Regions from separate parts of the Caldimonas hydrothermalis genome, predicted to be linked through region 1. Evidence: predicted binding sites of a transcription regulator. Region 1 holds the regulator's gene; the other holds the start of a gene.
What was found. Region 1 encodes sigma-54, which starts transcription at its own class of promoters, with help from an activator protein. Its sites were predicted from a motif close to TGGCANGNAANCTGCTTT; they were not measured.
Positions count from the first base shown of each region.

Region 2: a site for sigma-54 is predicted at 2,379-2,396, ahead of AC1ECW_RS01175 (TorF family putative porin). Genes of this name have one in related genera too.

Region 1 is NZ_JBWQXA010000011.1:87,712-92,016, forward strand. It holds gene AC1ECW_RS13655 (5'-methylthioadenosine/adenosylhomocysteine nucleosidase) at 1-712, shown strand, start outside; gene AC1ECW_RS13660 (THUMP domain-containing class I SAM-dependent RNA methyltransferase) at 691-1,926, opposite strand; gene AC1ECW_RS13665 (RNA polymerase factor sigma-54) at 1,931-3,442, opposite strand; gene lptB (LPS export ABC transporter ATP-binding protein) at 3,458-4,225, opposite strand; gene lptA (lipopolysaccharide transport periplasmic protein LptA) at 4,231-4,305, opposite strand, start outside.
Region 2 is NZ_JBWQXA010000001.1:232,486-236,790, forward strand. It holds gene AC1ECW_RS01165 (ammonium transporter) at 1-1,239, opposite strand, end outside; gene AC1ECW_RS01170 (P-II family nitrogen regulator) at 1,265-1,603, opposite strand; gene AC1ECW_RS01175 (TorF family putative porin) at 1,663-2,334, opposite strand; gene AC1ECW_RS01180 (YifB family Mg chelatase-like AAA ATPase) at 2,622-4,148, shown strand; gene AC1ECW_RS01185 (MJ0042-type zinc finger domain-containing protein) at 4,168-4,305, opposite strand, start outside.

The sequences.
Region 1 (4,305 bases):
GGCCGTCCTCGAACGGATGCCCGACGAGCGGCGTGAACGTGTGGCCGGTCGGGACTTCTGGGTGGGGCATCTGGGCGGCCGCGAGGTCGTGGCGGTGCTGTCGGGCATCGGCAAGGTGGCCGCGGCCACCACGGCCACGCTGGCCATCCAGCGCTTCGGGGCGCAGGCTCTGCTCTTCACCGGCGTGGCCGGCGGCCTGGGCGAGGGCGTGCGCGTGGGTGACCTGGTAGTGGCCACCGAGCTGTTGCAGCACGACATGGACGCCTCGCCGATCTTTCCGCGGCATGAGCTGCCCTTGTACGGCCTGTCGCGCCTGCGCACCGATGCGGCGATGAGCCAGCGCCTGCTTCAGGCGGCGCGTTCGGTGGCCGCCGAGGCCGCCAGGGTGCTCGGCGCCGACACCCTGGCGGCCTTCGGCATCGGCACGCCCGCCGTGCACAGCGGGCTGATCCTCAGCGGCGACCGTTTCGTGTCCACCAGCGCCGAAAGCGCGGCCCTGCGCCGCGAGCTGCCCGATGCCCTGGCGGTGGAAATGGAAGGCGCGGCCGTCGCCCAGGTCTGTCACGACCACGGCCTGCCCCTGGCCGTGCTGCGCACCATCTCGGACCGGGCCGACGATCAGGCCCATGTGGACTTCACCGCCTTCGTCCAGGATGTGGCGCGCCGCTACTCGGTGGCGCTCGTCGAGCGTTATCTGGCCGCGGGGGGCTGAGCCTCACCGCGCATCGATCCGCTGACCAGGTCGAAGCGGAACAGGCGGCATTCGATGGGGCCGTTCCACATCGGGATGCGGCGGGCCTCCTTCAGGCGCATGCGGCTGGGCAGTTTCATCTCGGGGCTGAGCACCCAGGCCGTCCAGCCGCCGAAATGGCGCTTCCAGTGGGCCGCCAGACGCGGATAGAAATCGTCGGCCAGGCCGGTCTGCTCGGCGCTGCGCGCCACGCTGCCGCGCGCCTCGATGCGCTCGCCATAGGGCGGGTTGAGCATCAGTGTGCGCGCCAGGCCCTCACTCAGGCGCGGGGCCGGCCGCTCCAGCGCGTCGCCACCATGGAATTCGATCGCATCGGCCACGCCGGCACGCTGTGCATTGCGGCGCGCGAAATCGACCATGCGAAACGACACGTCGCTGGCGAACACCGGCACGGCCGGTGGGTGGATGCGTGAGCGCGCGGCCTGCCTCAAGGCCTGCCATTGGGCCCGCGCCGGCGGCCCGGCAAAGGGCGCCAGGTGTTCGAAGGCAAAGCGTCGCTTCAGGCCCGGCGCGATGCCGCAGGCGATCTGGGCGGCCTCGATCGCGATGGTGCCCGAGCCGCAACACGGATCGAGCAGAGCCCCGCCGGCCTGAGGCGTGCCGCGCCAGCCCGCGGCGGCCAGCATCGCGGCGGCCAGGGTCTCCTTCAGCGGGGCATCGCCCTTGTCCTCGCGCCAGCCGCGCTTGAACAGCGGCTCGCCCGAGGTGTCGATGTAGACAGTGGCGTCCTGTTCGGTGAGGTGCAGCATCACCCGCACGTCGGGGTGGCGCGTGTCCACGCTGGGCCGCTGGCCGGCGGCCTCGCGCATCGCATCGCACAGCGCGTCCTTGATGCGCAGCCCGGCAAAGTTGAGGCTGCGCAGCGGCGAACGCTGGGCGGTCACGTCCACCTTGAAGGTCTGTGCCGGGCTCATCCAGTCGGGCCAGCGCACCTGGCGGGCCAGGGCATAGAGGTCGTCTTCCTGGCGATAGGGGCCGCGCGCGAGCTGCACCAGCACGCGCTGGGCCAGGCGGCTTTCCAGGTTGAGCACCATCACCGCGCGCGCGTCGCCGCTCAGGGCGATGCCGCCGCGCTCGATCGTGCCGTGGGTGTCGGGCCCGAGCAGGCTCATCGCCTCCTCGGCCAGCCAGGCCTCCACGCCACCGGCACACGGAAGGAAAAGCTGCAGTCTCATGAGGTCACAGGGCCTTGCGCAGGTTGGCCGGCGCGATCTTCAGGGCCTCGCGGTACTTGGCCACGGTGCGGCGCGCCACCTGGATGCCCTGTTCCTCGAGCATCTGGCTGAGCTGGCTATCCGACAGGGGCCGGGCCGGGTCCTCCGAGGCGATGAGCTGCTTGATCAGCGCGCGCACCGCGGTGCTGGAGGCATTGCCCCCGGCCTCGGTGTTCAGCGAGGAGCCGAAGAAGTACTTCAGCTCGAAGGTGCCGAAGGGCGTGGCCATGTACTTGGCCGTGGTCACGCGCGAGATGGTCGATTCGTGCAGACCCAGCTCGTCGGCGATCTCGCGCAGCACCAAGGGCTTCATCGCGATCTCGCCATGGGTGAAAAAGTTCTTCTGCCGCTCGACGATGGCCTGCGAGACGCGCAAGATGGTGTCGAAGCGCTGCTGGATGTTCTTCATGAACCAGCGTGCCTCCTGCAGCCTGGCGCCCAGGGCCTGGCTGGACTCGCTGCCGCGCTGCTGCCGGATGGCCTGGGCATAGAGATCGTTGATGCGCAGGCGCGGCATCACGTCGGGGTTGAGCACCACCTTCCAGCCGCGGCCGGCCTTCTGCACGATCACGTCGGGCACGATGATGTGGGCCTCGGCCCGCGCAAAGGGCCGACCCGGCTTGGGCTCGCAGGCCACGATCAGGGCTTGGGCCTGCTTGATCAGCTCCTCGTCGGCGCCGGTGGCGGCCATCAGCTTCTTCACGTCGCGCCGTGCCAGCGCCTCGAGGTGGCCCTGGCAGATCATCAGCGCGATGATCTGGGCCTCGCTGCGCGGCAGGGCGCGCAACTGCAGACACAGGCACTCGGACAGGTCGCGCGCGCCCACGCCAGTGGGCTGCAGACTGTGCAGCCACTTCAGCGCGCAGCGCAGCCGCTCGAGCAGTTCTTCGCGCGAGGCCTCGTCCTCGCCGGCCAGGTGGGCGGCGATGTCCTCCAGCGCATCGGCCAGGTAGCCGTCTTCGTCGAGCGACTCGATCAGCACCTGCACCGCGGCGGCATCTTCGGGCGACAGGCGCATGCCCAGCAACTGCTGGCGCAAATGATCTTGCAGGCTGATGCCGGGGCTGGCCCGCTCGATGGGGTCGAGCTCGTCGTCGCTGCCGCTGCGGCTGGCCGGCGTCTCGCCGATGCCGTCGAAGTCGTCGCGCTCGGTGCCGTTCTCCCAGTCATCGCGCTCGGTGGCGCCGACCTCCAGCGTATCGACCCCGCCGGCCTCGGCCGCCTCGAAGCCGTCGCCAGCCTCGGCGTCGGCCTGGGCTTCGCGCTCGCGGGTCGCCGGCGCCTCGGGCAGCAAGGACGGGCCCGGCACCGGCTCGCCGCTGTCGTCCTCGGGTTCGAGGAAGGGGTTTTGTTCCAGCATCTGCTCGACTTCCTGATGAAGCTCGAGCGTGGACAGTTGCAGCAACCGGATGGATTGCTGCAACTGCGGCGTCAGCGCCAGGTGCTGGGACAGCCGGACCTGCAGGGAGGGCTTCATCGCATCGTCCCTGACCTACATGCGGAAGTGCTCGCCGAGATAGACCTTTCGCACGTCGGCGTTCTCGACGATCTCGGAGGGCGTGCCCTGGGCCAGCACCCGCCCCTCGCTGATGATGTAGGCGTGGTCGCAGATGCCCAGGGTCTCGCGCACGTTGTGGTCGGTGATGAGCACCCCGATGCCGCGCGCCTTGAGGAAGCCGATGATGCGCTGGATCTCGATCACCGCGATCGGATCGACCCCGGCGAAGGGCTCGTCCAGCAGGATGAAGCGCGGCTGCGTGGCCAGCGCCCGCGCGATCTCCACGCGGCGGCGCTCGCCGCCCGACAGCGACGGGGCCGGCGCATGGCGCAGCTTCTCGATCGACAGCTCGGCCAGCAGCTCGTCGAGCTGGTGCGCGATCACCGTCTCGTCCAGTGGCCGGCCCTGCGCGTCACGCTGCAACTCCAGCACCGCGCGGATGTTCTCCTCGACCGAAAGCTTGCGGAAGATCGAGGCCTCCTGCGGCAGGTAGCTCAGGCCCAGGCGTGAACGCTCATGGATGGGCCGGCGCTCGACGCGCCGGCCATCGATGCGGATCTCGCCGGCGTCCACCGGCACCAGGCCCACGATCATGTAGAAGCTGGTGGTCTTGCCTGCCCCGTTGGGGCCCAGCAGGCCCACGACCTCGCCGCTTCTGACCGACAGGTGCACGTCCTTGACCACCTGACGCGCGCCGTAGCGCTTTTGCAGGCCCGAGACCTCCAGACGGCTGCCCTCCCCGGGCGGCACAGGCGTGCGCAAGGGTGTCAACGCGCGTCTCCACGCCCTGCGCCGGACGACGACGGGGTCAGCACCCCGCGCACCCGGCCGTCTGCACTGCC
Region 2 (4,305 bases), on a different contig from region 1:
CCACACCTGCGAGGCGATCGAGAAGTCCTCGGCGCCGGTGCCGCCCAGGCCGGGGGCGGTAAACACGCCGGTCAGCAAGGCCCCCACGATGCCGCCCACGCCATGCACGCCGAACACGTCCAGCGCGTCGTCGGCGCCCAGCATGCGCTTGAGGCCGTTCACGCCCCACAGGCACACGAAGCCGGAGATCAGGCCCAGGACGATGGCGCCCATCGGGCCCACCAGACCGGCGGCCGGGGTGATGGCCACCAGCCCCGACACCGCGCCCGAGGCGGCGCCCAGCATCGACGCCTTGCCCTTGGCCAAGCCTTCACCGATGCACCAGGCCAGGGTGGCCGCACCGGTGGCCACGATGGTGTTGATGAAGGCCAGCGAGGCGTTGGCATTGGCTTCCAGCGCGGAACCGGCGTTGAAGCCGAACCAGCCCACCCACAGCAGCGAGGCGCCCACCATGGTCAGCGTCAGCGAATGCGGGGGCATGGCCTCCTTGCCAAAGCCGATGCGCTTGCCCACCATGTAAGCGCCCACCAGCGCGGCCACACCGGCGTTGATGTGCACCACGGTGCCGCCGGCGAAGTCCAGCGCGCCGTCCTTGAACAGCAGACCCTCCGAGTACCACACCATGTGGGCGATGGGCAGGTAGCTGAAGGTGAACCACAGCACCGTGAACAGCAGCACCGCCGAGAACTTGATGCGCTCGGCAAAGGCCCCGACGATCAGCGCGCAGGTGATGGCGGCAAACGTGCTCTGGAAGGCAATGAACACGTACTCGGGCAGCTTGGCATCGGGAGAGAAGGTGTCGGCCAAGGACTCCTGCGTCACTCCCATCAGGAAGACCTTGTCCAGCGTGCCGATGAACGCGCCGCCACCGCCGAAGGCCAGGCTGTAGCCGTAGATCACCCACAGCACCGTGACCAGCGAAAAGATCGCGAAGACCTGCATCAGCACCGACAGCATGTTCTTGGCGCGCACCAGGCCGCCGTAGAACAGCGCCAGGCCGGGGATGGTCATCAGGATGACCAGCATGGTCGCCGTCAGCATCCAGGCCACGTCGCCCTTGTTCACGGTGGGCGTCGGGGCGGCTTCGGCGGGGGCCGGCGCCGGTGCGGCGGGGGCGGCGGCCGGCGCGGCCGCTTCGGTGACCGCAGGCGCCGAGGCGGCGGCGTCCTGCGCGAGGGCGACGTCCACGACCCCGAGGGCCGACAGACCGAACGCCAGGATGGCAAGCAGTTTCTTCATGGGTTGTCTCTCTGGGTCGGAAGGGTCACAGGGCGTCCTTGCCCGTCTCGCCGGTGCGGATGCGCACCACCTGCTCGAGGGCGGACACGAAGATCTTCCCGTCACCGATCTTGCCGGTGCGGGCCGCGCCTTCGATGGCCTCGATGACGCGGTCGACGATGGCATCGTCCACCGCCGCCTCGATCTTCACCTTGGGCAGGAAGTCGACGACGTACTCCGCCCCGCGGTACAGCTCGGTGTGACCCTTCTGGCGGCCGAAGCCTTTGACCTCGGTCACCGTGATGCCTTGCACCCCGATGGCGCTGAGGGCTTCACGCACTTCGTCCAGCTTGAAGGGCTTGACGATGGCAGTCACCATCTTCATGGCTTGCTCCTTTTGAAAGTGGAATGGACGGTGCCCGCTCCCGACCGGGCACCCGCGGTTCACATGGCCTTGGTCAACGTGAGGATGAAACGGGCCTTGTTGATGTCGCCGTAGAAGTTCTTCTTGTTGGCGCCCACCACGTGGCCGCCCAGCGAGAAGCCCGAGCCCAGGTCGTAGGTGGCGCCCAGCTTGTAGTCGTAGTAGTCGGGCGGCGCGGCATCGCTGGCCCACAGCGTGTAGCCCAGCGCGGCGTTGAGCGTGAGCTTGTCGATCACCGGCACATTGGCCGACAGCGCGAAGTAGCCGGTGTTGCGGCTGTCGGGCACGGCGAAGTACTCGTCGGAGACGGTGTGCGAGTACTTGAACGCGAACGCGCCGTAGCTCAGGCCGCCGTAGATCTCGGTGGTGTTGGCATCGGACAGGCCGGGGTAGACGTACTGCAGCACCCCCACGTCATAGCCCAGGCCGGCCACCTCCCCCTTGTAGCCGCCGTAGACATCCATCTCGATGCCGTTGGCAAAGCTGATGCTCGAGTTCCAGTTGCCGACATAAAAGCCGCCCAGGCTGTAATCGAAGCCGCCCTGGACGGCCGGCTTGTTGTCGGTCTGGTCCTGGCCGCGGAACTTGTAGTTGGTGGTCAGGCTGAAGTTGGTGGCCACGCCCTCGGCCATCGCCGGAGCGGCGAGCACGGAGGAGGCCAGGGCGAGCGCGAGCAGGGTTTTGCGGGACATGGACGTGACTCCTGGTGGGATGAAGAACGGGTTCCGAGCGCAGGTCAGCAGGAAGCGTGCCACCGCAAGGCCGGGCCGGGCCGCCCCATGACAGCGCATCGCGCTCCCCTATCGCCCGGACGGCGCACGCCTGCGGTGCAACCCAGGTCGATGCACCAGACCTGTGCGCATCCCCATGCCCATGGGGGCCCGGGCCGGGAGCCGTCGCGGGCGCGAACGGCACAATGCGGGCTGGAGCGCCCCGGGCGCGTCCTTCAGAAGAATGATGTTCAGGAGGATCTCCTTCCATGTCACTGGCCGTGATCCACAGCCGGGCGCTGGCTGCCTTGCAGGCGCCGCCCGTCACCGTCGAGGTGCACCTGGCCAACGGCCTGCCCAGCTTCACGCTGGTGGGTCTGGCCGACACCGAAGTCAAGGAAGCCCGTGAGCGCGTGCGCGCCGCGCTGCTCAACAGCGGGCTGGATTTCCCCCACAACAAGCGCATCACCGTCAACTTGGCGCCGGCCGACCTGCCCAAGGAATCCGGCCGCTTCGATCTGCCCATTGCGCTGGGCATCCTGGCCGCGCAGGGCCAGATCCCCGCCGCGGCCCTGGACGGCTATGAATTCGCCGGTGAGCTGTCGCTGGCCGGCGATCTGCGGGCCGTGCGCGGCGCCCTGGCGATGAGCCTGGCGCTGCGCCGCCAGGGGAGCGCGCGCGCGATGGTGCTGCCGCTGGACAGCGCCCGCGAGGCCTCGCTGGTCGAAGGCACCACCGTCTACGGTGCACGGCACCTGCTGGACGTGGTGCAGTCGCTGCAGCCGCCCACCGCGGACGGTCCGGCCCCACCCGGCTGGGTGCGGGTGTGCGAACGGCCACAGGCCGAGGCCGCCGCCGGCCCCGACCTGCGCGAGGTCAAGGGTCAGGCCGGTCCGAAACGGGCGCTGGAAATCGCTGCGGCCGGTGGCCACAGCGTGCTGATGGTGGGCCCGCCGGGCACCGGCAAGTCCATGCTCGCCCAGCGCTTGCCCGGCCTGCTGCCGCCGCTGGACACCGAGGCGGCGCTGGAATCGGCCGCGGTGCTCAGCCTGGTGGGCGCCTTCGATCCCTCGCGCTGGCGCCAGCGCGTGCTGCGCACACCTCATCACAGCGCCTCGCCAGTGGCCCTGGCCGGCGGCGGCTCGCCACCGCGGCCGGGGGAGATTTCACTGGCCCATCAGGGCGTGCTCTTCCTCGACGAGTTGCCCGAGTTCCCGCGCGCGGCGCTGGAAGTCCTGCGCGAACCGCTGGAGACCGGCCAGATCACCATCTCGCGCGCGGCCCGGCAGGCCGAGTTCCCGGCACGCTTCCAGCTCGTCGCCGCGATGAACCCCTGCCCCTGCGGCTACCTGGGCTCGCGCCTGCGGCCCTGCCGCTGCAGCCCCGAGGCCGTGGCGCGTTACCAGGGCCGGCTCAGCGGGCCGCTGCTGGATCGCATCGACATCCAGGTGGAAGTGGCCAGCGTGCCGCACGAGGAGCTGCTGCGCCTGCCCGAGGGCGAGCCCAGCGCCGCGGTGGCCGAGCGCGTGGCCCGGGCCCGGCAACGCCAGATGGCCCGCCAGGGCTGCGCGAACGCCCAGCTCCAGGGGGCGCAGATCGATGCGCACTGCCGGCTCGACGACGGCGCCCAGCACTTCCTGCAAGCCGCCGCCGCCCGGCTGGGCTGGTCGGCCCGCAGCCTGCACCGGGTGCTCAAGCTCGCCCGCAGCATCGCCGACCTGGCCGGCGCCGACACCCTCGCTGTGGCCCACCTGGCCGAGGCGATCCAGCTTCGGCGCGTGCTGGCCTCCTCGTGAGCCCGGTCGGGCGGGGCACTCAGCAGTCGATGTGCCAGCGGTGGCTGCACTGGCGGCATTGCACCTGCAGGCGCTGGCGGCCCTCGTCCTCGTCGACCAGGGTCCAGCGGGCATAGGTCTGGCAGGCCGGGCACTGGGCCTGGTGGGCCACCTGCTC